Regions from separate parts of the Pedococcus sp. P2_D7 genome, predicted to be linked through region 3. Evidence: riboswitches for the same ligand, from Rfam matches in the RefSeq annotation. Region 3 holds a riboswitch; each other region holds the start of a gene.

The links. Region 3 has a riboswitch for S-adenosylmethionine ahead of AC1DWJ_RS14505 (aminotransferase class V-fold PLP-dependent enzyme). Riboswitches for the same ligand answer to the same signal wherever they lie in the genome.
Region 1: another riboswitch for S-adenosylmethionine. It lies ahead of ssuE (NADPH-dependent FMN reductase); the one in region 3 lies ahead of AC1DWJ_RS14505 (aminotransferase class V-fold PLP-dependent enzyme).
Region 2: another riboswitch for S-adenosylmethionine. It lies ahead of metX (homoserine O-acetyltransferase MetX); the one in region 3 lies ahead of AC1DWJ_RS14505 (aminotransferase class V-fold PLP-dependent enzyme).
Region 4: another riboswitch for S-adenosylmethionine. It lies ahead of AC1DWJ_RS18370 (bifunctional o-acetylhomoserine/o-acetylserine sulfhydrylase); the one in region 3 lies ahead of AC1DWJ_RS14505 (aminotransferase class V-fold PLP-dependent enzyme).

What each region holds. Positions count from the first base shown of each region.
Region 1 is NZ_JBFUEH010000007.1:189,030-196,785, forward strand. Features, by position in the region: gene AC1DWJ_RS17580 (response regulator) at 1-1,431, opposite strand, end outside; tRNA gene AC1DWJ_RS17585 (tRNA-Phe) at 1,598-1,671, opposite strand; gene AC1DWJ_RS17590 (NADP-dependent oxidoreductase) at 1,830-2,756, shown strand; SAM riboswitch class IV at 2,886-3,000, shown strand; gene ssuE (NADPH-dependent FMN reductase) at 3,262-3,837, shown strand; gene AC1DWJ_RS17600 (ABC transporter substrate-binding protein) at 3,837-4,880, shown strand; gene AC1DWJ_RS17605 (ABC transporter ATP-binding protein) at 4,877-5,722, shown strand; gene AC1DWJ_RS17610 (ABC transporter permease) at 5,784-6,644, shown strand; gene AC1DWJ_RS17615 (LLM class flavin-dependent oxidoreductase) at 6,693-7,756, shown strand, end outside.
Region 2 is NZ_JBFUEH010000008.1:146,181-153,936, forward strand. Features, by position in the region: gene AC1DWJ_RS18410 (DNA polymerase) at 1-742, opposite strand, end outside; gene AC1DWJ_RS18415 (SufE family protein) at 861-1,295, opposite strand; gene AC1DWJ_RS18420 (sulfurtransferase) at 1,342-2,250, opposite strand; gene AC1DWJ_RS18425 (EcsC family protein) at 2,374-3,090, shown strand; gene AC1DWJ_RS18430 (YkvA family protein) at 3,185-3,568, shown strand; gene AC1DWJ_RS18435 (DUF4192 domain-containing protein) at 3,777-4,949, shown strand; SAM riboswitch class IV at 5,038-5,148, shown strand; gene metX (homoserine O-acetyltransferase MetX) at 5,166-6,302, shown strand; gene AC1DWJ_RS18445 (universal stress protein) at 6,432-6,833, shown strand; gene AC1DWJ_RS18450 (RNA polymerase sigma factor) at 7,091-7,756, shown strand, end outside.
Region 3 is NZ_JBFUEH010000005.1:439,157-446,912, reverse strand. Features, by position in the region: gene AC1DWJ_RS14520 (ion channel) at 9-671, opposite strand; gene AC1DWJ_RS14515 (multidrug effflux MFS transporter) at 719-1,990, opposite strand; gene AC1DWJ_RS14510 (FtsK/SpoIIIE family DNA translocase) at 2,060-4,783, opposite strand; SAM riboswitch class IV at 5,165-5,277, shown strand; gene AC1DWJ_RS14505 (aminotransferase class V-fold PLP-dependent enzyme) at 5,320-6,723, shown strand; gene AC1DWJ_RS14500 (ribonuclease J) at 6,860-7,756, opposite strand, start outside.
Region 4 is NZ_JBFUEH010000008.1:128,930-136,685, reverse strand. Features, by position in the region: gene AC1DWJ_RS18380 (class I SAM-dependent methyltransferase) at 15-674, shown strand; gene AC1DWJ_RS18375 (hypothetical protein) at 679-1,986, shown strand; gene AC1DWJ_RS18370 (bifunctional o-acetylhomoserine/o-acetylserine sulfhydrylase) at 1,999-3,318, opposite strand; SAM riboswitch class IV at 3,472-3,587, opposite strand; gene AC1DWJ_RS18365 (hypothetical protein) at 3,656-4,885, opposite strand; gene AC1DWJ_RS18360 (hypothetical protein) at 4,882-5,175, opposite strand; gene AC1DWJ_RS18355 (nitroreductase family deazaflavin-dependent oxidoreductase) at 5,287-5,724, shown strand; gene AC1DWJ_RS18350 (hypothetical protein) at 5,745-6,176, opposite strand; gene AC1DWJ_RS18345 (hypothetical protein) at 6,169-6,762, opposite strand; gene AC1DWJ_RS18340 (RNA polymerase sigma factor) at 6,831-7,756, opposite strand, start outside.

The sequences.
Region 1 (7,756 bases), on a different contig from region 3:
GCCGTCGATCCCGTCGGCGAGCCGGCGCTGGTGGGCGGTCAGCTCGGTGCGCCCCAGGAGCTCGGACAGGCCGATCACGCCGTTGAGGGGCGTGCGGATCTCGTGGCTCATCGTCGCGAGGAACTCGGACTTTGCGAGCGACGCGCTCTCCGCGTTGTCGCGTGCCTGACGGAGCTTCTCGGCCGCGAGCTCGCGCTCCGCGACCCGCGCGAAGATCGAGGTCGCCCGGGCGACGGTGAGGCCGTCGGTCTCGGTAGGGGGAGTGTTGGCCCGGGTGTCCATGACGATGACGCAGGCGGCCCGTCCTTCGGCGACCACGGGTGCCGCGACCAGGCTGGTGCCCTCGGTCGTGAGCGAGGCGTGCGGCGATCGGCTGCTGACCGCCTCGTGGGCGAGCCGTTGGGCCTCCACCAGGTCCTCGTCCGGCACGGGGCGGGTGTCCGCGGGCACCGGGACCAGGTTGTCGTCGGAGTCCACCACCCAGGCGGCCACCGACTGCCACCCGGTGTGGGTCGTCACGAGGTCCATGATCTGGGGGATGACCTCGGCGAGCGTGGTGGCCTCGTTGGCGGCCGTGGCCATCGCGGTCAGCAGGGCCAGGGCCTGCTCGGCGTCCTTGGTGTCCGTGACATCCTGCGACGTGCCGCCCATGCGGACGATCGCGCCGGTGTCGTCGGTGCCGACCTGGCCCCGGCCACGGATCCACGCGATCGAGCCGTCTCCCTTGAAGATCCGGGCGTCGAACTCGAACTCGCGGTTGCCCTCCAAGGCGTGTTGCACGGCCTGGGCGGCGACGTCGCGGTCGTCGGGGTGCATCCGGTCGAGAAAACCTTGGTAGTTGGGGACGAAACCCTCGTCCGGGATGACGCCGTAGATCCGGTAGAGCTCGTCGGACCAGGTCACGACGTCGTTCACGACGTCCCATTCCCAGCTACCGATCTTGGCGATCCGCTGGGCCTCGGCGAGCTGGGTCTCGCGGCGCTGGAGGGTGTCGATGAGGCGCCGCTGGTGGCTGTACTCCGTGACCCGGTGCAGCCACCCGACGTGGTGGCCGTCGTCGTCGTTGATGGGCGTGTGGCTGACGAGGGCCCAGAAGCGCTCGCCGTCCTTGCGCAGCAGGCTGCACTCGAGGTTGCTGCCACTCTCGCGGCTGGTCTCCAGGTCCTTCAGGTGGTGCTCGAACTGTGCCTGGCCCTCCTCGTCGAGGGTCTCGAAGACCGACAGCCCCGGCATCTCCTCGGGGGCGCGACCGAGCATCTGCGCCATGCGCGGGTTGGCCAGCACCGTGTGGCCCTCGTTGTCGAACACCCAGAGGCCGTCCGGCGACGCGTCGACGAGCCAGCGGCTGAGGTCGCCGTGGCTGCTGGCGTCGCGGAGGTCTCGGCGGTCGCCGGTACGGGCGCCGAGGTGGCCGAGCTGTGGATCCTGCACACAGCGAGTTTGGTGCATCGGGCTGTGGAAACCCACTCGAACACTCGGATCGTCGGCACCGGCCCTCATCGCGCGAACGAACCCGACCCGGCGTTGCCGGCGTCACACGCTCCGGGAACGGCGAAGCCGCAGTTCAGCGTGCTGCTGACCTGCGGCTTCTGGAGGGTGGCCAGGGGCGGGGTCGAACCGCCGACCTTCCGATTTTCAGTCGGACGCTCGTACCAACTGAGCTACCTGGCCGTATCGCACGTCCGTGGCGGCGGACATGCGATCGCGGCGGCCTCGTGCCGAAGCCCGGGTGACCGTCGCGACTGCAGGATCATAGCCGATCGAGAGGGCTAACTCACACCGGAGTGCACCAGCGGAATAGCCGCGTGTGCAACGAAGTTGCGCTGGGCATGAAGGCAATCACCTACGCCGGGTACGGCGACCCCGACACCCTCCAGCTCACCGATGTGGCCGACCCCAAGGTCGGTCCGGGTGAGGTGCTGATCCGCGTCCGCAGCGCGAGTGTGAACCCCGTTGACTGGAAGGTGGCCAAGGGCTACCTCGACGGACTGATGGTGGTGGGCTTCCCCGCGATCCCGGGCTGGGACGTCGCCGGAGTGGTCGAGGCCGTCGGTCTCGACACCCCCGAGTGGTCGGTCGGCGACGAGGTGATCGCCTACGCCCGCAAGGACTGGGTGCAGGGCGGCACGTTCGCCGAGCTCGTCACCGCACCCGTGCGCACCGTCGCTCGCAAGCCGAAATCGCTGGACTGGCACCAGGCCGCCGGCCTCCCGCTCGCCGGCCTCACGGCATACCAGCTGCTGGCGCGGTTGGGCCTCAAGGAAGGCGAGACCGTGCTGGTCCACGCCGCCGCCGGCGGCGTCGGGCTCCTCGCCGTGCAGATCGCCCGTGCGCTCGGCGCGCGCGTGATCGGCACCGCCTCCGAGGGCAACCACGAGTTCTTGCGCGGGCTGGGTGTCGAGCCGGTGTCGTATGCCGAGGGGCTGGCCGAGCGCGTGCGCGAGCTCGCGCCCGACGGCGTCGACGTCGTGGCCGACTTCGTCGGTGGCGTGCTGGAGACCACTCGCGCGGTCCTCAAGGACGGTGGCCGACACGGGTCCATCGCCGACGGGACGGTGGCCGAGGCCGGTGGCATCTCTGCCTGGGTGCGTCCCAACGCGGAGGACCTGACCGCTCTGGGCGACCTCGCCGACGACGGCAAGCTGACCGTGCCCGTGGCGGAGGTGTTCCAGCTGGCCGACGCGACCAAGGCGTTCGAGCTGAGCCAGACCGGTCACGTGCGCGGCAAGATCGCCATCGAGGTCAGCACCGACTGAGCTCAGCGAGGCCTGAAAAGGGCGTCCACGCACGGGATTTCGTGCGTGGGCGCCCTTCTCCGTCCCAACATGCGAGAGCAATATCCTACTTATTTGATAGGTAATAGGCGAAGGGCTACGTTCATCCCAGGTCACGAGTTCCAGCGCACAGCCCCGGCTTGCTGGACGGCAACCCTCCCACTCGCGGCGGGGTGCTCCGGGTGAGGACCTGGCGACAGTCGCACGACTGTCGCAAGCGCGAGGCTCTCGGGCCTCCACGAGGACGGAAACCCATGAAGGACAACGGATCCAGGCACCGAGCCGATCGCTCGTGCCACCGTGTCCTGCGCAGGCACGTCGACCTGCTCAGGGTCTCCAGCGCGCTCTGTCACCGCTAACGCGCTAGCTCCGCTCGTCTGTCCGCCGTCACATCCTGACGACGGTCCCTGACGAATCCCCTTCTCCCACGACGGTTCTGCCCCCTGTGGCGGACCCGGTGATGCCCCATGCCCGAAAGGACTTTCCCATGGCTGTCATAGCCACCATCTCCAGCAGTCCCAACCGAACGTCCAAGACCGATGCCGTCCTCGCTGACATCGCCCGCCAGCTGCAGCGAGCCGGCCACGTCGTGGTCCCAGTCGTCCTGCGTGACCTGCCTGCCGAGCCGCTCCTTCGCGGCAACGCCCACGACCCTGACATCGCCCGGGCAGTCGCGGCCCTCGAGGCCGCCGACGCAGTCGTGGTCTCGACCCCGGTCTACAAGGCGGCCTACGGTGGTCTGCTCAAGACCTTCCTCGACCTCCTCCCGCAGTTCGCCCTGCGCGGCAAGGTCGTCCTGCCCGTGGCGACCGGCGGCACCCCGGCTCATGTGCTCGTCGTCGACTACGCCCTGCGCCCGGTGCTGGCCAGCCTCGCTCCGAGCAGCATCACCCCCGGCTGGTTTGTCCTCGCGGACCACATCACCTTGGTGGAGGGCGGAGAGGTGCTCATCGACGAGGTGGCCCACCGTCCTCTTCGCGAGGTGACCGCCGTCTTCCTCGACACGGTCGCGGGCCGTTCGCTCGTGGCCGCGGGTGCCGAGCCGCGTGAGGCGGTGGCCTGATGCGCGCCACGACTCGTCCATCACGGCGTCGTCCCCTCGTGGCGGCGGTATCCACGCTGCTCCCCCTCGGCCTCGTCGGCGGTTGCGCCCTCCCCTCGAGCGAGGCCAGCACGGACGTCAAGGGGCCGGTGACGATCCGCTACCAGGGCTCGGCCAACCTGGTCGGGCTGCCGGAGCTCGCGGCCGACCTCGGGTACTTCCCGACGGTGAAGCTCAAGTGGGTCGGCAACACGACCAGCGGTCCCCAGGACATCCAGTCGGCGGCCACCGGCCAGACCGACGTGGGCGGCGCCTTCTCCGGTGCGGTGGTCAAGCTGATCAAGGCCGGTGCGCCGGTCAAGGCAGTCGTCAACTACTACGGCGAGGACGCCAAGTCCTTCAACGGCTTCTACGTCAAGGAGGACAGCCCGATCCGGACCCCGCGGGACCTGATCGGCAAGAAGATCGCGGTCAACACCCTCGGCGCGCACGCCGAGGCCGTGATCGACACGTACCTCAAGAAGAACGGGCTGACGCCACAGGAGATCGACCGCGTCCAGCTCGTGCCGCTGCCGCCGAACGACACCGAGCTGGCCGTCCGTCGCGGGCAGGTCGACGTGGGCACGCTCTCCGGGGTGCTCCAGGACCACGCCATCGCCACGGGTGGGCTGCGCTCGCTCTTCAGCGACTACGCCCTCTTCGGCGCCTTCAACGGCGGGCAGTACGTGCTGCGTGACGACTTCATCGCGAAGAACCCCGCCGCTGCCAAGGAGTTCGTCACTGGGGTCGCGAAGGCCATCGAGTGGGAGCGCACCACCCCTCGCGCGGAGGTCATCGCCCGGTTCACGAGCATCATCGAGAAGCGCGGCCGCAACGAGAAGACCGACAACCTCAAGTACTGGAAGAGCGTCGGGATCCCCAGCACGGGCGGCGTGATCACCGACGAGGACTTCACCCGGTGGGAGCCGTGGCTGGTCGACAGCGGCATCATCACGAAGGGCGAGCTCCAGCCGAGCAAGCTCTACACCAACGAGTTCAACCAGCTCGCCCAGGACGCATCATGAGCGCGCACATCGAGCTCAAGGGGGTGACCAAGGAGTTTGCGCTGCGGCCCACCCGCGAGCAGCCGCGGGCGCGCACCCTGATGGCGCTCGAGGACGTGTCGCTGGACGTGCCGCGCGGTGAGTTCCTGACCCTGGTCGGCCCCAGCGGGTCGGGCAAGACCACCCTGCTGGACCTCCTCGGAGGGCTCAGTCGACCGACACGTGGGAGCGTCCTCGTCGAGGGACGCGAGGTGACCGGCCCGGGGCTCGACCGCGGGATCGTCTTCCAGCAGTACGCGCTCTTCCCCTGGCGCACCACCCTGGCCAACGTCACCTTCGCTCTCGAGCAGCAGGGGCTCGGCCGACGTGAGCGCATCGAGCGTGCGAGGGAGAACCTCGCTCTGGTCGGCCTGGAGGGCTTCGAGGACCGCTATCCCCACGAGCTGTCGGGAGGGATGAAGCAGCGGGTGGCGATCGCCCGCAGCCTCGCCTACCAGCCCGGCATCCTGCTCATGGACGAGCCGTTCGCAGCCCTGGACGCGCAGACCCGCGAGCAGCTGCAGGACGAGCTCGTGCGGATCTGGCGGGCCACCGGCACCACGGTCGTCTTCATCACGCACGGCATCGAGGAGGCGGTCTACCTCGGCCAGCGCGTCGCGGTGCTGAGCTCGCGTCCCGGCCGGCTCAAGGCGCTCGTCGACATCGACCTCGGCGACCGGGAGTCCACGACGGACCTACGCTCCGACCCCCGCTTCGTCCACTACCGGCACGAGGTCTGGACGCTCCTGCACGACGAGGTTCGGAGGGCCCAGGACGCCGGGCACCTCAAGATCCAGCCCGATGGCACAGAGAAGGCAGCCTGATGAACATCACCCCACAAAGTTCTTCGCTCCTGCGTCGCTCCGATACTTCGCGGGGACCCCGATGAGCACTGCGACCCTCGAGGCCCCATCCGCGGTGACGGTCGTCACGCCGACCGCGTCCACGCGGCATACGAGGGGGCATGGCCTGGCGCGCAGCGTCGGCAGGCTCACCCGGCGATCGGCGGCCGTGGTCCTCTTCCTGCTGCTGTGGGAGTACGGCACCCAGTACCTGCTCGACCCCGCGCGCAGGGTCTTCCTGCCACCCCTCCACGAGGTCCTGCAGGCCTGGTGGGGTCTGGCCGAGAGCGGGCAGCTCCAGCAGCACGTGGCGGCCAGCCTGACCCGGTCGGCGGTGGGGTTCAGCCTCGCCGTGGTGTCGGGGATCGCCCTCGGGCTGGTGGTGGCCTGGTACGACGGCCTGCGGGAGTTCCTCACCCCGCTGCTCGAGGCGTTCCGCAACACCGCGGCGCTCGCCCTCCTGCCGGTCTTCGTCCTGCTCCTCGGAATCGGCGAGACCAGCAAGATCTCGATCGTCGCCTACGCCAGCTTCTTCCCGGTGCTGCTCAACACCATCGCCGGGGTGCGGACTGTCGACCCGCTGCTGGTGAGGGCGGCCCGGTCGCTCGGCCTGGGCAGCCTCGCGCTGTTCCAGAAGGTCGTGCTGCCTTCGGCGGTGCCGACGATCTTCACGGGCGTGCGGATGGCCGGCACGTCGTCGATCCTCGTGCTCATCGCCGCCGAGATGGTCGGCGCCAAGGCCGGGCTCGGCTACCTCATCGTCAACGCACAGAGCAGCTTCCAGATCCCGGACATGTACGCCGGAATCCTCACCGTCTCGCTGTTCGGCCTCCTCGTGAACACGGTCCTGGTGCGGCTGGAGCGGCACTTCTCCCGGTGGCGCGTCGCGGCCGCTGCTCGCTGAGGCCGGCAGCCACCCCCACTCGAAACTCCCTGAAAGGTGACCAGATCCATGTCTCCGACCCCCGGGGCCCGCCCCCGACGAGAGCTCCACCTCAACGCATTCATCATGTCCACCGGACACCACGAGGCGGCCTGGCGCCACCCCGACGTCGAGCCGGCCAGGGCGCTGACCCTCCAGCACTACGTCGACATCGCACGGACCGCCGAGCGGGGACGCCTCGACTCGGTGTTCTTCGCCGACAGCGTCGCGCTGCACGGCAAGGTGCGGCACAACACGCACAGCGCCTTCGAGCCGTTGACGCTGCTGGCGGCGCTCGCGGCGTCGACCAGCCACGTCGGCCTGATCGCGACGGCCTCGACGACCTACAACCACCCCTACACGTTGGCGCGGGCGTTCGCCTCGCTCGACCACCTCAGCGGTGGCCGGGCGGGGTGGAACATCGTCACCAGCGCCGGTCAGGACGAGGCGCGAAACTTCGGCCTGACCGACCGTCCCGACCACGAGGCGAGGTATGCCCGGGCCACCGAGTTCGTGCAGCTGGCCCAGGCCCTCTGGGACTCCTTCGACGACGAGGCAGTGGTTGCGGACAAGGCTGCCGGGATCTACGCCGACACCGACCTGATCACCCCGGTCGACCACCGGGGCGAGCACTACGAGGTGCGGGGCCCGCTCAACATCCGCAGGCCGGTCCAGGGCTACCCGCTGCTGGTCCAGGCGGGGTCGAGCGATTCCGGCAAGGAGTACGCAGCCCGCTTCGCCGAGGCCGTCTTCACTGCGCAGCAGACCCTTGAGGAGGCGCAGGGCTTCTACGCCGACCTCAAGGGGCGGCTCACCGCGCACGGTCGGCGCCCCGAGGAGCTGCTGATCCTCCCGGGGATCAGCCCGGTCATCGGCCGCACGGAAGCGGAGGCCCAGGCCAAGGAGGCCGAGCTCAACGCCCTGATCAACCCGGCATACGGACTGGCGCAGCTGTCGAGCATGCTCGACCACGAGCTGACGGAGGCGGACCTCGACGGGCCGCTGCCCCCGGTCGAGGCGGGCACGGAAGGCAACCAGAGCCGCAAACAGCTCGTCCTCGACCTCTCCGCCCGGGAGGGCCTCACGGTGCGGCA
Region 2 (7,756 bases), on a different contig from region 3:
CGCGTCCGGGGGTGTGGGCGAGGACGGCGCGGTCGCGCTCGGCCCGGATGCGACGTGCGTCTGCCTCGTCCTCGGGACGGGCTCCCGCGGCCTCCGCGATCATCCGCTCGGCCGTCGCGCGGTCGACCGGCAGGCCGTCGCGGGCGAGCTCGAGGCAGAGGTATGCCGCGGCCGACTCCGAGTGGGCCGCCGCCACGGCGCGGGGTCCGACCGCGCCGAGGGCCTCCTCCTGCGCGCGGGCACAGTCGAGGGCGGCCCGCCCCCAGGCCAGGAGGGTGTCGTCGTCGGGGTGCCAGCTCGCCGTGCCCGCGTCGGGGTCGAGGTACCCATCTGCCCGCAGCACGCGGCTCGCCGCCGTCGCGTCCGGCGCGTGGTGGGTCGGGTGGGCGGCGCTGAAGTCGAACAGGTCGCCGCGCGTCGCCTCGGGCAGGCCCGCCCGCTGCAGTCCGTGAGCTGCGGCCCAAGCCACTTGGGGAGTCGCCTCCCAGCCGCCCACGAGGAGGCGGTGGGCCTCGGCCACGTCCCAGCACCGCGCCAGGGGGAGGCCCGCCGACGCCAGGGGGAGCGCGTCGGCGTCGGCCGACCACCAGACCCAGCGGGTCGGGCGGTCGGTCTCGAGCTCCGCGGCCCGGTGCACGAGCGTGGCCAGCGGCCCGACGTGCTCGAGGGGGGTGTCGAGCCCGGCGCCGACGAGGGCGGCACGACCGTCCGGGGCGGTGACGAACGCGACGAGGGCAGCCATGGCGGGCTCATCCTCGCACCCCGCCCCGACGGGCCCGGAGACCGTGCCGACGACCACTCATCGGGTCACCCGAGGAATGCGGGACACCGGGGCCGAGGGGAGGCGCCGTGAGGGGGTACTAGGCGCGGGTCTTCAGGGCGACCTGGCGCTTGATCCGGCTCAGCATCCCGACCATGCCGCGCAGCCGCAGCGGCGAGACCGCCTCGCCCAGTGAGAACCGGTAGGGCGCGTCCTCGGGCACCGCGAGCACCTCGTCGACGGTGAGCCCGTCGAGGCCCTCGTGCAGGATTCCCGCGAAGCCTCTCGTGGTCGGCGCCTCCTGGGGTGCGGAGAAGTACAGGTGCACCGGGCGGTCTCCCGGGGAGTCCGCCGGTTCGTCCCCGACCTCCACCGCCAGGAAGATCGGCGACTGGCACTCGTGGACCTGTTCCATCTCACCCAGCCGACCGGCATACCTCTCCGGCAGCTGGGGCAGACCCTCACTGAACTCCAGCAGCAGCTCCAACCGTTGCGGCGCAAGGAGCTCGGCGAAGTCGTCGGCGATCTCCTGCATCGCCGCCGGCAGCTCCGCGCGGGTCGTGTCCTGGCTCACCGGCGTCTCACTTCTCCACGGGGACGCGGACCGCGTTGCCCCATTCGGTCCACGAGCCGTCGTAGTTGCGCACCGTGTCGAAGCCGAGCAGGTGGGTCAGCACGAACCACGTGTGCGAGGAGCGCTCACCGATGCGGCAGTAGGCGATCGTGGGGTCAGTCGGCGACAGGCCCTGCTCGGTGAGGTAGATGGCTTCCAGGTCCTCGCGGGACCTGAACGTGCCGTCCTCGTTGGCCGCACGCGCCCACGGCACCGACTTGGCACCGGGGATGTGGCCGCCACGCATGGCCCCCTCCTGCGGGTAGTCGGGCATGTGCAGCAGCTCACCGGAGTACTCGCCCGGGGAGCGGACGTCGACGAGCGGTCCGCCGAGGTGGGCCAGCACGTCGTCCTTGAACGCCCGGATCGGTGCGTCGTCGCGCTCCACGACCGGGTATGCCGCGTCGCCGGTCAGCGACGCCACCTGGGGCACGTCCTTGGTCAGCTCGCGGCCCTCCGCGACCCACTTGGTGCGGCCGCCGTCGAGCAGCCGGACGTCCTCGTGGCCGAAGAGGCTCATCACCCAGAGGGCGTAGGCCGCCCACCAGTTGTTCTTGTCGCCGTAGATGACGACGGTCGTGTCGCGGCCGACCCCGCGCGCCGACATGACGGACGCGAACTGCTCGCTGTCGACGTAGTCGCGCATGACGGGGTCGTTGAGGTCCTGGTGCCAGTCGAGCTTGAGCGCACCGGGGATGTGGCCGGTGTCGTAGAGCAGGACGTCCTCGTCGGACTCGAGGACGACGACCCCGTCGGGGCCGCCGACCTGCCCCGCGGCGACCTGCTCGGCCAGCCACTCGGTGCTGACGAGCCGGTCGGGGTGGGCGTAGGCGGAGAAGGTGGACCGGTCAGTGGACGAAGCAGCGGACTCAGGCATGTTCCAAGGCTAAACCTGCTGGTCATCGGGCCTCGTGGCAGGATGGCGAGCACAGCTGTCAGGGCAGGTCACCGGGCCGGTCCGACGCACGACAGCGCGCCGGACGACATCAGGGAGAGTTGCGTGGGGTTCCTCGGATTGGGCAAGGACGAGCCGCAGGTCGCACCGACCTCGGCGCTCGAGCAGGCCAAGGCCGGGCGGGAGGACTCCGGGATGTTCGCCGGCGCCGTCACCGGGCTGATCGAGAGCCTCCTCGACGTGGGCATCGACGGCAGGGGCCCGTTCGACTCCGCCCAGAAGGTCGCCGACGTCAAGCGCGCCGAGAAGCCCGATGCCGAGGAGGCCGTCGACGCCGTCGTACGGGGCCACCTCAAGCTCGCCGCGGCGGGTGGGTTCGTCACCGGTCTCGGCGGCTTCATCACCCTGCCCGTGGCGCTGCCGGCCAACGTCGTCGAGTTCTACGTCGTGGCGACCCGCATGGTTGCGGCCATCGCGTCGCTGCGCGGGTACGACATCAAGCAGCCGGAGATCCGCTCGGCCGTGCTGTTGACGCTGGTCGGGGCTGATGCCGACGACCTGCTCAAGAAGGCCGGGGTGGCCTCGACCGGACGCCTCGCCAACCTCGCGGCCCAGCGCCTGCCGGGTCCGGCGATGATGGTGGTCAACAAGGCGGTCGGGTTCCGGCTGCTGTCGACCGCCGGCAAGAAGACGCTGACGAAGTTCGGCAAGGGTGTCCCGGTCATCGGCGGCGTCCTCGGAGCCGGTCTCGACGGGTTCCTCCTCAAGAAGATCGCCGACCACGCCCGGCACGAGTTCCCCCGCCGGGCCACCGGGATCTGAGCGTGGTCACCGTGCTGCGAGGGAATCACCACGACCTCCGGGTCGTTTGCACCGTGTCCGGGCCAGTTGGCGTCCGGGAGCAAGGAGGACGTCCATGGCCATGAACCGATTCGGTGCCCTGCGCACCATCGCCACCGCGGTGCGGACCGCCACCCGTCCCGGGTCGCCCGGCATGGGGGAGCGGCTGATGAGCCTGCCCAGGCTGTTCGCGGCCACCTTCCGCGGCGAGTATGCCGGGACGACCCGGGGGCGGCTGCTCCTGGTCCTCGGGGCGGTCGCCTACGTCGTGTCCCCGATCGACCTCATCCCCGAGCTGGCCCTGTCGGTGTTCGGCCTGGCCGACGACGCCGTCGTCGTCTCGTGGATCGCGGCGACCGTGGTCAACGAGACCGAGTCCTTCCTGGCGTGGGAACGGCTGGACCCTGCCAGCAAGGGCGCAGCCGCGCACGAGACCGTCCAGGGCGACGTCCTGCGGTAGCGCGCGGCGGGGTCCTCAGGTCTTTCCCCGTCCTCGGGTCCTGAGGGCGACGAGGCCCCACCCCAGCAGAGCCTCGATGGGGCGGTCCGGCGCGGATACGGCGCCGCACCGCCCCATCACTGTGCACGGGGGTGGGCCCTGACCCGCTCCGTCCACAGGGTGCTGGCACGACGGTGCCGAGGGCTGCGCGGCCGGGAACGGTGGACCCATGAACTCCATCAGGTTGCGCAGCCAGGGCGACGTCGTCGCCGTCCTGCCCTACCAGCTCGGCTACCACCCCGAGGACTCGCTGGTCGTGGTCGCGCTGCGCGACCGGGCGGTCGTCCTGGTCGAGCGGGTCGACCTGCCCACCGCCACCGAGGCCCACGAGGCGTCCCGGGTGCTGATCCCGCCCCTGCTGCGCGAGGAGCCCGACGCGGTCCTGCTCGTCGCCTACGAGACGCGCAGGGGTGCAGGCCGGCCGGGGCTCGACACGGTCCGCGGTCACCTGGTCCGGGCCGGGGTGGAGGTGCTCGACCGGATGGTGGTGCGCGACGGCAGGTGGTTCGCGGTCGACTGCGTCGAAGGGTGCTGTCCCGCAGCCGGTTCGCCGATCCCCACGCCGGCCGACACGCCGGCGGTGGCGGAGTTCGTCGGGATCGGCGTCTCACCCCTGCCCGGTCGGGGAGCGCTCGCGGCACTCGTGGCTGCCGACCCGGCGCGCACCGCCCCCGTGGCGGCTGCCCTGGCCGAACGCGCCGCCCGGGCCGAACGCGCCGCCCGGGCCGAGAGCGCAGGCAGGGCCGAGCGCACCGCCGGGGAGGAGCGCACCGGCAGGGCCGAGCGCACCGCCAGGAAGGAGCGCACCGGCACGGGTGGTCTGGGGCGGGCGGCCCACCGGTTCGAGGCGTTGTCGGTCTGGGCCGTTGCGCTGGGGCTCACGGGCGCAGGGGATGACGAGCCGATCGTCGAGACGTTGCGTCCCGACCAGGTCGCGCTGCTCGTCGACAGCCTCCGGGACCTCGGGCTCCGCGACGGACTGGTGGCCTGGCTATGCCCGGGATCCCTGCCCCGGGACTGCCTGTCGCCCGACGTCGTGGACGCCGTCCACACCTGCCTGCCCCGCCCCGGTCACGACGAGACGCTGGCCGGGAGGCGACATCTGGTCCGGCTGCAGCACCTGGTCAGGGCCGTGCCCGACGAGCACGCCGCCGCCGCTCTGACGGTGCTGGCCAACCTCGCGTGGTGGCTCGGCGACGGCGCCTTCGCGAGGACCTGTCTGGAGCGTGCCCTGGGGGCCTCGCCCGGCTACCGGCTGGCCCTGCTGCTCGAGCGGATGCTCGATCTCGGGGTTCGTCCGGGCCGCGGGGCGGGACCTCGGGAGGACGCGTGGGCGGGGTGAGCGACCGAGCCGTGGTGGACGACGGCGACCACGTCCACGCAGCGGACGCAGCGGACAGGGGAAGGACCGACTCGTATGATGAGCGGCAGGTTATGAGTCCCAGCGCCAAGCCCCGGCTTGCTGGGCGGCAACCCTCCTCGCGGTGGGGTGCCCCGGGTGAAGACCCGGCCGACCCTCACCTGGGCGGCAAGCGCGAGCGCCACAGGAGCAGTTTCGATGACCACGACCTCCCCACCACGGGCCACTTCCGGGGCTTGGCGGGACGGCGACCCGGTCGGTCGCCGCCAGTTCGTCGACCTCGGCGCCGTCGAGCTCGAGCGCGGAGGGGTGCTGCCCGCGGTCCGGGTGGCCTACGAGACCTGGGGCGAGCTGAACGCCGCCGGCGACAACGCGGTGCTCGTGGAACACGCACTGACCGGAGACAGCCATGTCGACGGGCCGACCGGGCCCGGTCACCCGACGCCCGGGTGGTGGGACGGCCTCGTCGGGCCGGGCAAGCCGCTCGACTCCGACCGCTACTTCGTCGTGGCCGCCAACGTGCTGGGTGGTTGCCAGGGCAGCACCGGGCCCTCGAGCCCCGCGCCCGACGGCAGGCCGTGGGCTAGCCGGTTCCCGTTCATCACGGTGCGCGACCAGGTGCAGACCGAGGCCCTGCTCGCCGACGCCCTCGGAGTCGACCGCTGGCACACCGTGCTCGGTGGCTCGATGGGTGGCATGCGGGCGATCGAGTGGGCGGTCACGCACCCCGACCGGATCGGCACGGCGATCGTGCTGGCCAGCACGGCATACGCCACCGCGGAGCAGATCGGCTGGTGCCAGGCGCAGCTGCTGGCCATCCGCTCCGACGCGCACTTCCACGGCGGTGACTACTACGAGCGCGGCACCGGACCCGAGACCGGGCTGGGGATCGCGCGGCGGATCGCGCACGTCACCTACCGCAGCGAGCTCGAGCTGCACGAGCGCTTCGGTCGCGAGCCGCAGCAGTCCGAGGACCCGTTGGGTGGCCGCGGTCGGTATGCCGTCGAGTCCTACCTCGACCACCATGCCGGGAAGCTGGCCGGGCGCTTCGACGCGAACTCCTACGTGGTCCTCACCGAGGCGATGAACTCGCACGACGTGGGTCGCGGGCGTGGGGGAGTGGCGGCAGCGCTCGAGCGGGTCACCGCCGACCTCGTGGTGGTGGCCGTCGACTCGGACCGGCTCTACCCCCCGAGGCTGTCGCACGAGCTCGCCGACGCGGTCCCCGGGACGGCGCTCCACACGGTCCACTCCGACTACGGCCACGACGGGTTCCTCATCGAGATCGAGCAGGTCGGCGCGATCGTGGCGAAGGTGCTGGCTGCGCCTGCCTGACCGGGGGATTTCCGGTACGGTCGGCGCAGCGGCTGCGGCCGCACGGGCACCATGGTCGGAGCAACGAGGCTCCGGTCAATACCGCCCCGGCCAACCCTGGGCCGATGAACAGACCGTAGGAGGTCCCCCGTGGCCATCGTTGTGGGATATGTCCCGACGAAGGAAGGGCGTGCGGCCCTGCGTCGCGCTGCTGACGAGTCCCTGCTTCGCAAGTCGAAGCTCATCGTCATCAACTCCCAGCGTGGTGGGCGCGACTTCGACGGTGAGGAGGCCAACCGCTTCGAGACCGAGCTCAGGCGCATCCAGGGCGAGCTCGACGAGGAGGGTCTGGAGCACGAGGTGCGTCAGCTGGTGCGGGGCAACGAGCCGGCCGAGGACCTCATCGCGGTGGCCGAGGAGGAGAACGCCGACTTCATCGTCATCGGGCTGCGTCGTCGCACCCCGGTCGGCAAGCTGATCCTGGGCTCGAACGCCCAGCGCATCCTGCTCGACGCCTCCTGCCCGGTGCTGGCCGTCAAGGCTGACGCCTGACCGAGCAGCCCGATCGACCTGCTGCGGCCGTCGGCGACCGGTGTCGCCGCGACGTTCGGCGCCATCCGTGACGCCGATGCGGGTTCTGGGGGCATCTCGTTTTACAATGTCATCAACGAGGTCTCGACGGGTCAGCCCGAGCGGTCTCCGCAATACTTCCACTCCCGCCGTTGTTGTCACAGACATCCCCTCAAAGCATGGCTGTGATGACGTGCGCCGTGCCGCGAGTCCGCGACGAAAGGTAGTCCGTGTCGCCTGTGTCCAAGAAGGCTGCGAGCCCCGCACCGTCTCTCCCCCAGGAGTTCTCCCACCCCGCGCTGCAGAAGCTGCTCAAGCAGGGCCGTACCAACGGCTCCGTCGACAGCGCGCAGCTGCGTGACGCCCTCGAGGGGGCCGAGATCGCACCGAAGAGGATGAAGGCTGTGCTGCGTTCGCTGGACGAGCAGGGGATCCACGTGACCCTCGACTCGGCGACCGCCTCGCGTGCGGTGGCTGCCACCAGCACCCGCAAGAAGACGGCCACCGCGCCGGCCAAGAAGGCTGCGCCGAAGACCGCCGCGACCAAGACCGCGACCAAGGTCGAGGCCAAGGCCGACGAGTTGGCCCCGGCCAAGGCGACCGCGGCCAAGACGACCACGAAGGCGGCGAAGGCGGCCCCGGCCAAGGCGACCACGACGAAGAAGGCAGCCGCCGCCGCCGCAGGCGAGTCCGCACCGGCCGCCAGGAAGACGGCCACCAAGACCGCGGCGAAGACCGCCACCAAGGCGGCCGCCAAGGGCGCCGCAGACGACGCCACCCCCGCGGCTGGTGACGACGAGGTCGTGGAGGCCGAGCCCACCGAGGTGGTCGAGTCCGAGCTCGAGGACGTCGTCGTCGAGGACGAGACGGACGACGACAAGAAGGACGAGGAGTCCGAGGGCGCC
Region 3 (7,756 bases):
CGACGGACTCAGTTGCGCCAGCGCGTGATGGTGAGACCGACGACGCGCGCGATGATCAGCGCGACGTACATGACGCCCGCCACCTGTTCGATGATCACGACCGACCTGGCCAACGGCAGCACGGCGGTGACGTCGGACAGCCCGACGCTGGTGAGGTTGGCGAACGACAGGTAGAGCAGCTCGAGGAAGGTGCGGTGGCCCTCTCCCTGGTAGGCGGTGAACGACCCCGGGACGACCACCTGCACCGCCATGAAGAGGTGCGCGAACATCCACGAGACCACCGTGAAGTTGGCGCCCACGGCGAAGACCTCGTCGCGGGTGACCCACGAGTCGTCGAAGAGGTAGCGGATCAGCCCGTAGCCCGTGTAGCCGTAGAACGCGGCGTGCAGCACGGCGGACCAGAAGACGACCTGCTGGTTCGTGGGTGCGAACCCCTCGGCGATGGTGAGGGCGACGACCGGGATCCCGAGCACGACCGCCACCCAGGTCAGGGCTGGCGTCGCGCGCACGGCATACACGGCGATCGACAGCACGAGGACGCCGAACACCCCGATGAGGGTGCGCCCCAGCGGGGTGTCACCCGCGAAGGGGTAGGCCAGCACCTCGAGCAGCTGGGCTGCGAGCAGCACACCGCTCGGGTGGCCCTTGACGGCGTCGAACCATTCGCGCATGGCGACCACCCTAGAGGTGGCCGTCACCGTGGCGGCGCGGCGCAGGGTCAGGCGGTGACGACCTGGACCCGGAGCGTGCGGGCCGCGACCACGGCCGCGAGGGTCGCGGTGGTCGCCATGACCAGGGCCATCGGGACGGCCGAGCCGGAACCCATGACACCGATCAGCGGAGCGGCCGCTCCACCGATGACGAACTGCGACGCACCGAGCAGGGCCGCCGCAGTCCCGGCCGCCTCACCGTGCCGGGTCAAGGCAAGTGCCGGGGTGTTGGGCAGGGTCAGGCCGCACGCGAAGAGCAGGAACCACAGCGGCACGAGGATCAGGGTGAGGCCCCCGAAGCCGGTCGCGGCGGACGCGAGCAGGAGGAGGGCAGCCGTGGCGCCGATCGACACCCCGGCCCGGACCAGCTGGCGCGACGCGAACTTCTTGAGCAGGAACGGGTTGAGCTGCGAGCCGGTGAGGAAGCCGAGGGAGTTGACCCCGAAGGCGAGCCCGAACTGGGCGACGCTCAGGCCGTAGATGTCCTGCAGCACGAACGACGATCCGCCGATGTAGGAGAACAGGGTGGCGAACATCAGGCCGCTGATCAGGACGAGCCCGACGAAGGTCCGGTCGCGCAACAGGCTGGCGTAGGTGGCGAGGACCGGACGCAACGCGAGCGGGCGACGCCGCTCGACGGGGAGGGTCTCCCGGAGCGCGAGGCTCGCGAGCGTCACCATCAGCACGCCGGCGACGGCGAGGATGACGAACACCCCGCGCCACGACGTCAGCTGCAGGATGAAGCCACCGAGTGTCGGCGCGAGCACCGGGGCCAGACCCATGACGAGCATGAGGCGCGAGAGCATCGTCGCGGCGGCGGAACCGGCGAAGAGGTCACGGACCATGGCCATGGAGACGACCGCGACAGCCGCGTTGCCGAGCCCCTGGATCGCGCGACCGACGGTCAGCAGCTCGATGGAGGGGGCGAACGCACAGAACACCGACGCCGCGATGTGCAGCGCCAGTCCGGCGATCAACGGGCGCCGGCGGCCCACGGCGTCGGCCAGCGGACCCACGAGCAGCTGACCCAGGCCCATGCCGAGCAGGATGCCCGTGAGGGTGCCCTGGACGGCCGACTCCGACGCGGCGAGGTCACGCGTGATGGACGGCAGGGCGGGCAGGTAGGTGTCGATCGTCAGTGGCCCGATGGCGATCAGTGCACCGAGGACGAGGACGAACCGCACGTAGGAACGCCCCGTCGGCGCCACCGGCGCGGCGGGCGCAGCAGTGGCGGACGTGGGGGCAGTGCGGGCAGTGGTCGTCTCGGGGGCGGCAGTCACCCTTGCGCAACGACATGGGGCACGGGATCCATTCCATCCCGTGCCCCATTTCTCACCAACTGGTGTTGCTCAGTCGCGGCCGGTCAGCTCCCACGCGTCGGTCGACTCCTCGACCTCGTCGAGCCCGTCGTGGGCCCGGGCCACCGGGTCGTTCGCGTAGCGCGGGTCCGGCTCGGCGGCATACCCCGTGCGGACCTCGTCGGTGCGCTCGACGGACTCGTGGGTGCCGGACGGCGACCCCGAGAGCGCATCGACGTCGAACACCGGCTCCGGATCGGCCACGACGTCGCCGCGCATCAGCGCGAGCGTCATCGGCAGGTCGTCGAGCTTGACCAGCACGTCGCGGGCCTTGGAGCCCTCGGAGGGACCCACCACGCCCCGCGACTCGAGCAGGTCCATCAGCCGTCCTGCCTTGGCGAAGCCGACCCGCAGCTTGCGCTGGAGCATCGACGTCGAGCCGAACTGCGTCGTCACGACCAGCTCGGTGGCCTGCAGCAGCAGCTCGAGGTCGTCACCGATGTCGTCGTCCACCTGCTTCTTGGCCGCGACCACGGTGACGTCGTCGCGGTAGTCGGGCTTGAGCTGGCCGGTCACGTGCTTGACCACCTGCTGGATCTCCGACTCGGTGACCCAGGCGCCCTGCACGCGCATCGTCTTGGAGGCACCCATCGGCAGGAAGAGCGCGTCACCCTGGCCGATCAGCTTCTCGGCTCCGGGCTGGTCGAGCACGACCCGGCTGTCGGCGAGCGAGGAGGTCGCGAACGCCATCCGCGACGGCACGTTGGCCTTGATCAGGCCGGTGACGACGTCGACCGAGGGTCGCTGCGTGGCCAGCACCAGGTGGATGCCGGCGGCGCGCGCGAGCTGCGTGATGCGGACGATCGACTCCTCCACGTCACGCGGCGCGACCATCATGAGGTCGGCGAGCTCGTCGACGATGACCAGCAGGTAGGGGTAAGGGTGGATGGTCCGCTCCGACCCGGGCAGCGGCTTGACCTTGCCGGCTTTGACCGCCTTGTTGAAGTCGTCGATGTGCTTGAACCCGAACTGCGCGAGGTCGTCGTAGCGGGTGTCCATCTCACGGACCACCCAGGCCAGCGCCTCGGCCGCCTTCTTGGGGTTCGTAATGATCGGGGTGATGAGGTGCGGGATCCCCTCGTAGGCCGTGAGCTCGACGCGCTTGGGGTCCACCAGGACCATGCGCACCTCGTCGGGCGTCGCCCGCATGAGGATCGAGGTGATCATCGAGTTCACGAAGCTCGACTTGCCGGCGCCGGTGGCGCCCGCGACCAGCAGGTGGGGCATCTTGGCGAGGTTGGCGATGACGTAGCCACCCTCGACGTCCTTGCCCACCCCCATGACCATCGGGTGCTCGTTGCCGCGCGCGGCCTGGCTGCGCAGGACGTCGCCGAGGCTCACCTTCTCGCGGTCGGCGTTGGGGATCTCGATGCCGATCGCGGACTTGCCCGGGATCGGCGAGAGGATGCGCACGTCTGCCGACGCGACGGCATACGCGATGTTCTTGGACAGCGCGGTGACGCGCTCCACCTTCGTGCCGCGGCCGAGCTCGACCTCGTAGCGGGTGACCGTCGGGCCGCGGCTGAAGCCCGTGACCTGGGCGTCGATGTCGAACTGCTCGAGGACCTGGGTGAGCGACTCGACGACGCGGTCGTTGGCGGCGCTGCGGGTCTTGTGGGGCGAGCCGGGCTCGAGGATCGCGTTGTCGGGCAACGTGTAGGTGATGTCGCCGGCGAGGGCGAGCTGCTCGACACGCTGCGGGAGCGGCGTCGTGGGCGGCGCCTCGAGGGCGGCCTTGACCTCGATCACGGGGCTCTTCGCTGCAGTGCTCGACTCCGGGGCAAGGACTCCCGGAGTGGTGGGGCGCTTCTCGCCGGGACGGAACCGGCGTCCGTCGGGGGCCACCAGGGCGGCCTGCTCGAACGCCTCGTCACCCTCGAGCGGACCCTCCGGGTCGATGACCCGGCGACGACGCTTCGGCTTCTCCTCGGCGACCTCCAGGGGCGCCGCGGCGCCGTCGTCGGGGTGGCCACGGTGGAGCAGGTGGTCGCGCAGGTCGGAGAGGCGCGTGGGGATCATGTGCACCGGGGTCGCGGTCATCACCAGCAGGCCGAAGAAGCCCAGCATCAGCAGGATCGGCACGGTGCCGTAGACCGACACCGCGGCCTCGAGCGGGCTCGAGGCCAGGAACCCGATGATCCCGCCACCGTCCCGCATGCCCTCGGCGCCCTGGGGTGGGGTCGGGATGCCCGCGGCGACGTGGGCCAACCCGGAGGCCGCGAACGCGAGGGCACCCAGGCCCACCCCGATGCGGGAGTTGGCCGAGTCCTCCTGCGGCGCGCGCAGGAAGCGGATGCCCAGGAAGAGCAGGGCGAGTGGCACGGCATACGCCACGACTCCGAAGGTGCCTGCGACGACGGCGTGCACGATGTCACCGAGGGCGCCGTCGAAGGCCCACCACTCACGGGCGGCCACGAGGATCGACAGTCCGATGAGGAAGAAGCCGAGCCCGTCACGGCGGTGCTCGGGCTCGAGCTCACGGGCGCTGGTGCCGACCCGGCGCACGGCGCCACCGGCCACGTGCGCCATGCCCATCCAGGTGCCCCGGACCGCGCGAAGGGGCAGCGGCAGCCCTCCCCCCTTGGTCTTGCCACGGGCGGAGGTCTTGCGGGGTGTGCTGCTCTTGCGGTTGGCGGGGCGTGTTGCGGTGCCCCGGCTCCCGGACGAGCGCGACCCTGCTGCTGATCGTGCTGAGGTGGACGGACGTGTCGCCATGCTCCGCAGGCTACGCGAAGGTCACACCGGAAACACGCGTCACACGCGTATCACCGGGGGGCAATCTGCCCCCACCGTCCCTCATCCGAACGGTCGACATCTGGTCGCGATTGGGTCGCCCGAGCCCCTTTCCCCTTACCAAGAGGCGACCCCAGGTGACACGCTCGGCCTTGCGTCTGGCGGGGCCTGCGCCGACGACCAGCAGTGGTCGTCGGCGCAGGCGCGCATCGAGGGGGAACCGGTCGCGGGACCCGGCTCTGCCGACCCCCCGCCAGGCCACGTCGCAGACCCCTCGAGTCCTCGCGGTCCACGTCTCAGATGACGGGAAGCTCCGCCCACGGGCTGGATCGCCCCGTGCTCGACGCCCTACTCTCGACACCAGGTCATGAGTGTCAGCGCGAAGCCCCGGCTTGCTGACCAGCAACCCTCCTCCGCGGTGGGGTGCTCCGGGTGACGACCGGGCCGTCTGCACCCGCAGCCGGCAAGCGCGGACCCGGGAGCACGTTCGGGTCCCACCCGGACCAGGAGCACTCCCCATGTCGATCGCGAGCACCCCCCCACCCGCCTTCCGCCGGAGCGCGCCCCTCGCCCACGCCCGCACCCACCTGCGCCCCGTCCCGGACGCGCACACCTGGGGCGAGGTCGGACCGCTTCCTGCCGTGGTCTCCGAGTCGCTGCCCGTGCCGACCCTCGAGGGCACGGTCGACTACGCCAACTTCGACCACGCCGCCTCGACCCCGGCCCTGGTGAGCGTCAAGGCCGCCGTCGACAGCGCGCTGCGCACGTACTCCTCGGTGCACCGCGGCAACGGCTGGGCCTCCCGCGTGACCTCCTCCTGGTACGAGCAGGCCCGGGCCGAGGTGCGCGCGTTCGTCGGGGCGCGCGAGGGCGACGAGGTCGTCTTCACCCGCAACAGCACCGACTCCTTCAACCTGCTGGCCCGTTGCCTCCCCCGCGACACCCAGGTGTTCGTCTTCGAGACCGAGCACCACGCGGCCCTCCTGCCGTGGTCACCCCGTCGGACCCACCGCCTCCCGGTGCCCGGCAGCGTCGGTGACGCCGCGGTGCTGCTGCGGACGGCGCTGCGTGAGCACCCGGGCCGCCACAAGCTGGTCGTGCTCGCCGGCGCCTCCAACGTCACCGGCGAGATCTGGCCGATCCGCGAGCTCGCGGCGATCGCGCGTCGGGGCGGTGCCCGCGTCGTCCTCGACGCAGCGCAGTACGCACCGCACCGCCCGGTCGACCTCGACGACCTCGGGGTCGACTACGTGGTGCTGTCGGGTCACAAGCTCTACGCGCCGTTCGGCGCCGGGGTGCTGGCCGGACGGGTCGACTGGCTCGACGCGGCCGCGCCGTACCTCGCCGGGGGCGGGGCCACCAAGGCAGTCACCACCCGCGGGGTCGTGTGGCAGGACGGCGCGGCCCGCCACGAGGCCGGCAGCCCGAACGTCATCGGCGCCGTCGCCCTCGCCGCGGCCTGCCACAGCCTGCGCTCCCACGCCGAGGCGATCGAGGCCCACGAGGCGGCCCTCGGGCGCCGGCTGCTCGACGGCCTGGCCGCCATCGACGGCGTCGAGACCTACTCCCTCTTCAGCCCCGACCACGAGCGCGTGGCCGTCGCGACCTTCACCGTCGACGGCGTGGAGTCCTCGCTCGTCTCCGCCGCCCTGTCGGCCGAGCACGGGATCGGCGTCCGGGACGGCAAGTTCTGCGCGCACCTGTGCGTCGACGCCCTGCTCGACGACCCGTATGCCGCGGCGTCGACGACCGCGGTCCGCGCCAGTGTCGGGCTGGCCACGACGGCCGAGCACGTCGACCGGCTGCTCGCCGCCGTGGCCGAGCTCGCCGAGCACGGCCCGCGGGCCGAGTACGTCGAGGGTCCGCAGGGCTGGGCGCCGGTCAACGACCCGCGCGCCCTGGACGTCGCCCGCCCCTGGTAGCCGACCCGCGGCATACCCCGGCCGACAGCTCGCACCCCACCCGCCACCCCTTTATCGGGTTACCCGATAAAGGGGCGCTTCACCCGGGAACGGTTCTCGGGTGGAGCGCAACCTTGTCGGGCGGACCCAGCACAGGTCAGGCCTGGATGACGACCGGGATGATCATCGGGCGGCGACGGATCTTGCCGCCCACCCAGCCGCCGATGGCCCGGCGCATGACCTGCTCGAGCTGGTGGGAGTCGGTGACCCCGTTTCCGGTGGCCTCCGCCAGCGCCTGCTCGATCTTGGGGCGCACCTGGCTGAAGATCTCGTCGTCCTCGGCGAACCCGCGGGCCTGGATCTCGGGGCCCGCCGCGATCTTGCCGGTCGCGGCGTCGATCACGACGATGACCGAGATGAAGCCCTCGTCACGCAGGATGCGGCGGTCCTTGAGCAGCGCCTCGTCGAACTCGCCGACCGACGACCCGTCCACGTAGACGTAGCCGCACGGCACGGCACCGACGATGCGGGCGACGCCGTCGACCAGGTCGACGACCACGCCGTCCTCGGCCAGCACGACCTGCTCACGCGGCACACCGGTCTGGACGGCGAGCTCGGCGTTGGCCACGAGGTGGCGCCACTCGCCGTGCACCGGCATGACGTTGCGGGGCTTGACGATGTTGTAGCAGTAGAGGAGCTCGCCGGCGCTGGCGTGACCCGAGACGTGCACCTTGGCGTTGCCCTTGTGCACGACGTTGACGCCGAGCCGCATGAGGCCGTTGATGATGCGGTAGACGGCGTTCTCGTTGCCGGGGATGAGGGACGAGGCCATCAGCACCGTGTCGCCCTCGCCGACGTCGATGCGGTGGTCGCGGTTGGCCATCCGGGACAGGGCTGCCATCGGCTCACCCTGCGAGCCGGTGCAGATGAGGACCACCTGGTCGTCGGGGAAGTTATCGAGCTTCTTGACGTCGACGAGCACGCCGTCGGGCACGTGGAGGTAGCCCAGCTCGGCCGCGATCCCCATGTTGCGGACCATCGAGCGACCCACCAT
Region 4 (7,756 bases), on a different contig from region 3:
CGAGGTTTCCTCCTGTGACATCCCCCGACCTGTCGCCCGAGGCCGCGACCAGCGACCGCAGCGGCTACTGGAACGACTACTACGCCGCCAGGGCAGCCACTCAGCGTCCGCTCCCCTCCCAGTTCGCGGCCTTCGTCGCGGGTGAGCTCCAGGGCCCTACCCGCGTCATCGAGCTCGGCTGCGGCAACGGCCGGGACTCCCTCTTCTTCGCCTCCTACGGTCACGACGTCACCGGCGTCGACGGCTCGCAGTCCGCGGTCGCCGCTGCCAGCGCCACCGCCGAGGCCAATGGGGTCAAGGCGAACTTCCTCGTCTCGTCGATCGACGACCCCGCGCTGCCCGAGCGGCTCGGCGCCGCGTCCGGGCCACTGACGATCTACGCCCGGTTCTTCGTCCACGCGATCACTGATCGCGAGGAGCAGGACTTCCTCACCCTGGCCGCCGGTCTCACCTCGCCCGGCGACCTGCTCGCCGTCGAGTACCGCACCGTGCGCGACCAGACCGGCGCCAAGGTGACCGGTGCGCACTACCGCCGGTTCGTGGCCCCTGCGACCTTCCAGGCCCGCGCCCTGAGCAAGGGGTTCGAGGTCACCTACGCCACCGAGGGCTTCGGCTTCGCCAAGTACCGCCAGGACGACGCGTACTGCGCCCGCGAGCTCTTCACCCGAGTGTGACCCGATGACCGCCGGCGCCCAGCCCCTGGCTGACCTCGAGGACATCATCCGGGCCGGCCGCGCCCTCTTCCCGGACCTCGATGTCATCGCACCCGACGGGCTGCTCGACCTGCAGCTCGCCCATGACGGGATCCGTCGGCTGCGGGTCGAGGGAGCCTCCGAGCAGTTCCTGCACCTGCAGTCGCTGGGCGTGGACACCACGAAGGGCTCCGTCGGACGACGGGACGCCAAGGTGACCACGAGCAGCTGGCACAAGAACTTCGGCGACGCCTTCAACTCGGTGCGACTGCTCGACGTCGAGCACCCGTCCGGCACGGCCCTGCACACCGGGGCCGACAGCCCCGGCTGGGTGGAGCTGGCGTTCAAGAAGCCGGTGGACCTGCGTCGGGTGCGCCTGCGCAACGTCCCAGGAGCCACCGCGCGGCGGCTCAGGGGGGTCCGGGTGCTCGTCGAGGGCCCGGCCGGGTGGGTCGTCGTCTACGACCACCTCGCCCGGGTGGACCAGCTGCGCCAGACCCTCGCCGCGCCCGCCAGCAACGGCGCGTCGGCCGAGCTCAGCGCCTTGCTGCCCATCCTCGGCGACACCTTCGGCGGCTTCTACGAGGAGGCCCGCAAGGCCCTCGACGCCCTGACCGACGTGCCCGACCAGCAGCGCTCGGCCTTCCGCACCGTGGTCACGCACGCCCTCCTCGCCGACCGGGCGATGGAGTGGACGGTCCACGGCCCGCAGCGCTGCTTCCGCTTCTGGACCGAGCAGGAGAAGGTCCGCTACGTCGGGTCCGCGGTCGAGATCACCGACGCGCTGGCCTCCCTCACCCCGCACGTCTGCTTCGGGTTCGGGGCGGCGCTGTCCGTGGTCCGTGACGGTGCACTCATCCCCCACGACGACGACCTCGACATCATCATCGCCTTCGACCCTCACGAGGCGAGCACGCTGGCCGAGGGTCTCGCCCTGGTCGAGCAGCACCTGCGGCCCCTCGGGTTCACGGTGACGGGCAACTTCTCGGCGCACCGCCACGTGCGCAAGCCTGGCGCGAAGCACGTCGACGTCTTCGTCGGGCTCTTCGAGGGCGACGTCGTGTCCTGGTATCCGGGTGCCCGGGGCGCCCTCACCCGGGACATGATGTTCCCGGCCTCGAGCGCTCCCCTGATGGGAGTCACCTGCCCGTTGCCCCGCAACCCGCTCGTCTACCTCGAGCGGTTGTACGGCACCGGGTGGCGGCACCCCGACCCGAACTTCCGGCACACCTGGGACCGGTCGGCCTACGCCGACCTCGCCGGTGGCCGCAAACCTGCGACCACCGGCAGCTGAGGCGGACGCGGGTCAGGCTCCCTTCGCGGCGATGAAGCCCTGCTCGAGGTCGGCGATGATGTCGTCGATGTGCTCGATCCCCACGGCCAGCCGGACCAGCCCCGGGGTGACGCCGGCCTTGAGGCGGTCGCCGTCCGGACCCTGCGAGTGGGTCGTCGACGCCGGGTGGATCGCGAGCGACCGGACGTCACCGATGTTGGCGACGTGGCTGTGCAGCACCAGCGACTCGACGAACCGTCGACCCGCCTCGACCCCACCGGCGATCTCGAAGGCGAGCACGGCACCGGCCCCTCGTGGGGTGTACTTCTTCGCCTTGGCGTAGGACTCGTGGTCGGGCAGCGAGGCCCACACGACCTGCTCCACCTGCTCGTGCCCCTGGAGGTACGCCGCCACCTTGTGGGTGTTCTCGAGGTGCCGCTCGAGGCGCAGGCTCAAGGTCTCGATGCCCTGCGCGATGAGGAACGCGTTGAACGGCGAGATGGCCGGGCCGAGGTCGCGCAGCAGCTGCACCCGGGCCTTGAGGATGAAGGCCAGGTTCGCGCCCAAGGGGCTGCCGACGCCGAGGTCACGGGCGAAGACGAGCCCGTGGTAGCTCTCCTCGGGCGTGTTGTAGTTGGGGAACTTCTCCGGGTCTGCACCGAAGTCGAAGGTGCCGCCGTCGACGATCACGCCGGCGATCGAGGTGCCGTGGCCGCCGAGGTACTTGGTGGCGGAGTGCAGGACGATGTCGGCTCCCCACTCCAGGGGCCGGATGAGGAACGGGGTGGCGATCGTGTTGTCGACGACGAGCGGGACGCCGGCCTCGTGGGCCGCGGCCGCCACGGCCTCGATGTCGAGCACCTCCGACTTGGGGTTCGAGATGGTCTCGCCGAAGAACAGCTTGGTGTTGGGCTGGACCGCCGCCTTCCACGACGCGATGTCGTTGGGGTCCTCGACGAAGGTCACCGTGATCCCGAACTTGGGCAGCGTGTGCTTCAGCAGGTTGAACGTCCCGCCGTAGAGGCTGGGGCTGGCCACGATGTGGTCGCCCGCCTCCGCGATGTTGAGGATCGCGAGGGTCTCGGCGGCTTGGCCCGAGGCGACGAGGAGCGCGCCGACGCCACCCTCGAGCGAGGCGACGCGCTGTTCGACCGCATCCTGCGTCGGGTTCATGATGCGGGTGTAGATGTTGCCGAACTCCTTGAGCGCGAACAGGTTCGCCGCGTGCTCGGTGTCCTTGAAGACGTACGACGTGGTCTGGTAGATCGGCAGGGCGCGGGCGCCCGTGGCGGCGTCCGGCTCCTGTCCGACGTGGACCTGGCGGGTCTCGAACGACCAGTTGGTGGAGCTCATCTCAGGTTCCTTCACTCTCGTGTGCCGCGGTGCGGCGTCGGGGCCCGTATGCCGGTGGGTCCCGATCGAGAGTGGCTGATCGAGCTGCTGGTGCCACCTCCACGGAGGGTGCACCGGCGACACCGCCGGAGACGGTGCGGGACACGTGGTGGTCTCCCGCGCTTGCGGCCGGCAACCGGTGCCGTCCGCCAGGTCTTCACCCGGGGCACCCCACCGCGGAGGAGGGTTGCCGGCCAGCGAGCCGGGGCTTGTCGCTGACACTCATGACCTACTCGGAGGGTACGCCGCGGCGGTGAGCGCCCGGCATACCCATCTCTCATCGCGGACGAGGTGGGACTCACCGGCCAGGGGTGCCGGAGCGCGCGTCACGCAGCCGCTTGGCCTCGCTCTCCTCTCGGTCGATGAGGTGGTCGCGCAGCACCCCTGCCGCCCGACCACCGGAGGACGCCGCCTCGGCACTCAAACCGGTCACCAGCATGGTGCGGGAGCGCGCCGGGTCGCGGGTGGCGAGCGCGAGGTCGTCGAACCACTTGACCCGGGCTGCGTGCTTGGCGCGCCCGACCACCTGCTCGGTGAGCCAGTGGGCGGTGGCCGCGGGAGAGCCCGCCCGGGAGAGGGCACGGGTCGGCCGGAACGGGCGCAGCGGGCGCTTGACCTCGGTGCGGCCCAGCTGTCGGAGCTCCGCGGCGGTCGCGAGCCGCAACCGCTCGCCGACGTCGTAGCGCAGCAGCCGGCGCTCGGTGCGGGTGGCGGCGGCCCGGGCTGCGGGGTTGGTCGCGAGCGCACCCCGCTTGAGGACGGTGGACGCCCGCCCGGTGGCCATCGCGCCCGCGGAGAGGCCGATCGACGTCCAGTCGCCGTCACCGTAGGCGACCTTCACCGACGCGTCGGCGAGCAGCTTGGTCGCGCCGGCGACCCCGGCGACCACGCCGAACGCCTTGGTGGGAGGGGTGGGCAGGAGCGCGATCGACCCGGCCACGTCTTCGACCCCACCGGCTGCCCGGCTGAGGCCGGTCAGGGTGTCGTAGGCGCGCGAGTCGGCAAGACCGTCCTCGACGAGCCGGTGGAGCACCGCGGCGCACTGGCGGTCGGCCTCGAGGAACTGGCGCCAGGCCGCGGCGTGCCGGCGTTCGGCGTCCTGCGCCCGCTCCAGCTCGGCGACCTCCCGGCAGTGCAGCGCCACGGCGGTGGCGCGCTGTGCGGGGTCGGCGGACTGCTCGGCCTCGACCCGGGCGGTGCCGAGCGCCACCGCCCGCGGGTAGGCGATCGTGTGCTCGGTCACGGCTGCGCCGACCACCTGCTGGGCGTGTTCGAGCGCGGCAGCCAACGGACGGAGGGCGGCAGCGGAGACGCCGTGGCGGCGTCCCACCGAGACCAGCAGGGAGGCGGCGGCCTGTGCGCGCGCGGCGAAGGCCTCTCCGGCCGGGCTCTCCCAGGCGACGTCGGGACCGGCCAGCCCGCGCAGGACCTCGGCGCGGGTCAGGAGCAGCTCGCTCTGCACCTGCAGCCGGTCGGCCAGCGCCCGCACGGTCGCAGGATCGCCGTTCAGCGGCCGCAGGACGGTCATCGGGGAGCGGCCGGCTCGAGCCACCCGCCGACCTCGAGGTCCACCACGGCGTAGAGCCGTCCGGCGTTGGTCACGCGGCCGGCCAGGTCGTCCAGCTCGCGACCGAGCAGCTGCCGCTGGTGCTCGAAGTCCCCGAGCACCGACGCGAGCGCCCCCGCGGTGTCGCCGGGACCGAGCGCCCAGGCCTGCTCGGCGGCGCTGGTCGCCTGCCACTGCAGGTCTGCGGCGACCTCGGTGAGGGAGCGGCCGAACGCGACGAGGATCTCGGGGTCCACCTCGATGCTGGTCATCCACCGAGGGTAGGCGGGCGTCGAGAGCCGCCCGTCAAGTTGTCCACAGGCCACTCGGCCACCCTGAGGGGCGGTCGCGCGGGCGTCAGGGAGGCATGTTGGGATGGGCCCATGACCATCACCGGCGACTACGCAGCCAGCCCCACCAAGTGGGTCCGCACCCAGGTCGAGAAGATCGAGGCGGCGGGCACCACCCGGGCCGTCGACATCCAGGGGCGCCCGGTGGTGCTGCTCACGATGGTGGGCGTCTCCGGCAAGGTCCGCAAGGTGCCGCTCATGCGGGTCGAGCACGACGGCGTGTATGCCGCGGTGGCCAGCCAGGCCGGCGCTCCCGAGCACCCGAAGTGGTACGCCAACATCCGCAAGAACCCGGTGCTCGACGTCCAGGACGACGACCGCACCTGGACCGTCCGCGCCCGTGAGCTCGAGGGGGCCGAGCGGGACGAGTGGTGGCCGCGGTGCGTCCAGGCGTTCCCGCCCTACGCCGACTACCAGGTCAAGACCGACCGGCTCATCCCGGTGTTCGTGCTGGAGCCGGTCGAGGCCTAGCGGGCTGCTACACCGTGCTGCTACACCGTGCTGCGGGATCGCGCGGTGTGCCGCAGCCAGAGCAGTCCGAGCACCGGTAGGACGAGCGGCACGAACCCGTAGCCCGAGCCGAAGTGCGACCACACCGTCTTGTCGGGGAAGGCGTCCCTGTCGAGGTAGGACGCCAGCCCCACCACCAGCACGCCGACCAGCTCGACGCTGATGGCGACCAGCGCCACCCGGCGTGAGGTGCGGTCTTCCCGGGCGAGCGCCACCGTCGCCACGACGTAGATGACCGCGGCCAGCGCCGACAAGAGGTAGGCCAGTGGTGCGCGGGAGAAGTACTCGGTGATCTGGAGCACCGACCGGCCGGTGGCGGCCAGGGCGAGGAGGCCGTAGACGGCCACCAGCACCACCCCTGGCCCCGAGCGGGTGGGGCGAGGGGTCTGTGCCTCGGTCTGCTGGTCAGCCACCGAGGTTCCAGATCTGCTGGAGCCGCGCGGTCATCACGGCGACCGCGAACGCCCCGACGGCGACGACCCCCATGGCCCAGCGAGTCTTCTCCTTGAGCGCGAGGAAGACCGCCGCTGGAGGCACGAAGGGCAGCGTGATCGCGTAGGCCGCGAAGGTGGCCTGTTCCGCACTGTCGCCGGGGACGCTCCCGAGGTGCGCCAGGGCGACCACGAGCTGGACGACGAGTCCGAGCTCGACGACCGCGGCCACGAGGAGGAGGCGGTCGTCGACGAGACGCCGGCGCGCGGCATACCCGGCGGCGACGGCGAGGAGCACGACGGATGCCACGAGCAGCACGACGGTCAACGGGTAGAGCACGGCGGGAAGCCTACGCGAGGGCGGTGCCGCACCAACGCAAGGCACCCACCGGCTGACGTGGCGCGATCGGGCCGAGGTGGTCGAGGTGCTCGCCGGCGCCAGCAGCAGGTAGGCCTGGGCAGCAAGCAGCACCACGATCGCCACCCACTGGCCCGGAGCCAGCTCGACGCCCGAGCGGACCCGGTCGAGGACGACGAGCCCGACCTGCAACATGACGATCCACCCCATGGTGACCAGGGCCAGCTGGGCGTACTGCAGCGACTCTGACTACGTGGTCTCCACCGCCGGCACGAGCGCTAGCCGCCGCTCGGAGCGCCCTGGCCGTTCCCGTTGCCGGCACCGGTGCCCGGGGCCGTGCTGGTGCCCGACTTCTTGCCCTGGGTGGTCGAGGTCTCCTGGCTCTGCGTCGCCTGGGAGGTGGGCTTCCCCTTGGTCGCAGGCGCAGACTTCGTGGGGCTGACTGGTGTCCCTTGTGCCGTGTGGGTGCTGCCGGTCGAGGCCTTCGTGGTGGTCTTGCTGGCGGGCTCGCCGGTGCCCCGGTCGGTGGGCTTGCCCGTGCCCTGGTCGGTGGGCTTCCCCGTGCCGGGTTGGGCCGGCTTGGTGCCGTCGGAGGTCGTCGGGGCGCCGTGCGAGGGCTTCGCGGCGAGTGCCGTCGCGCAGTAGGCCTGGACGTTCTCCGGCCCACCGGCCGCCGAGGACAGGTTCCGGAACGCCACCGAGTGCTCGCGGGCGGTGCCCTTGGCCTTGTCAGTGGACCACGCGCGACAGAGCCCAGCGGCCGCGCTGCTCGTGGCAGAGGGGCCGACCCCGGCGGTGGGCGACGTCACCGGCTGGCGGCCGGTGGAGGAGCCCCCGCCGCGCGCGCCGGGGGCGGGCGCGCCGACGGCGTCGTGCATGGCCTGCTGCACCGGGGTCGGGAGGACACCGACGTAGGCCGCGGCACTGAACCCACCGATGGACGCAAGGGACAACGACAACGCGGTCACGGTCAGGGCGGCCGTGCGCGACCGGCCTGCGACGCCCGCGCCGCGGGCTCCCGTGCGGGCCCGGGTGTCGACGGTGCTGGGCGCCCACCGACCGCCGGAGGCGCTCCCCTGGGTGCTGCGAGGTGCGCTGCGCGCTCCGGTCCGGGAGTCGATCAGGACGAGGCCTGCGGTCCCAGGGCGGGCGGACCGTTGGCGCGCGGCGGCTCGGCGACTGCTGGTCCCCACGGCGAGGACCT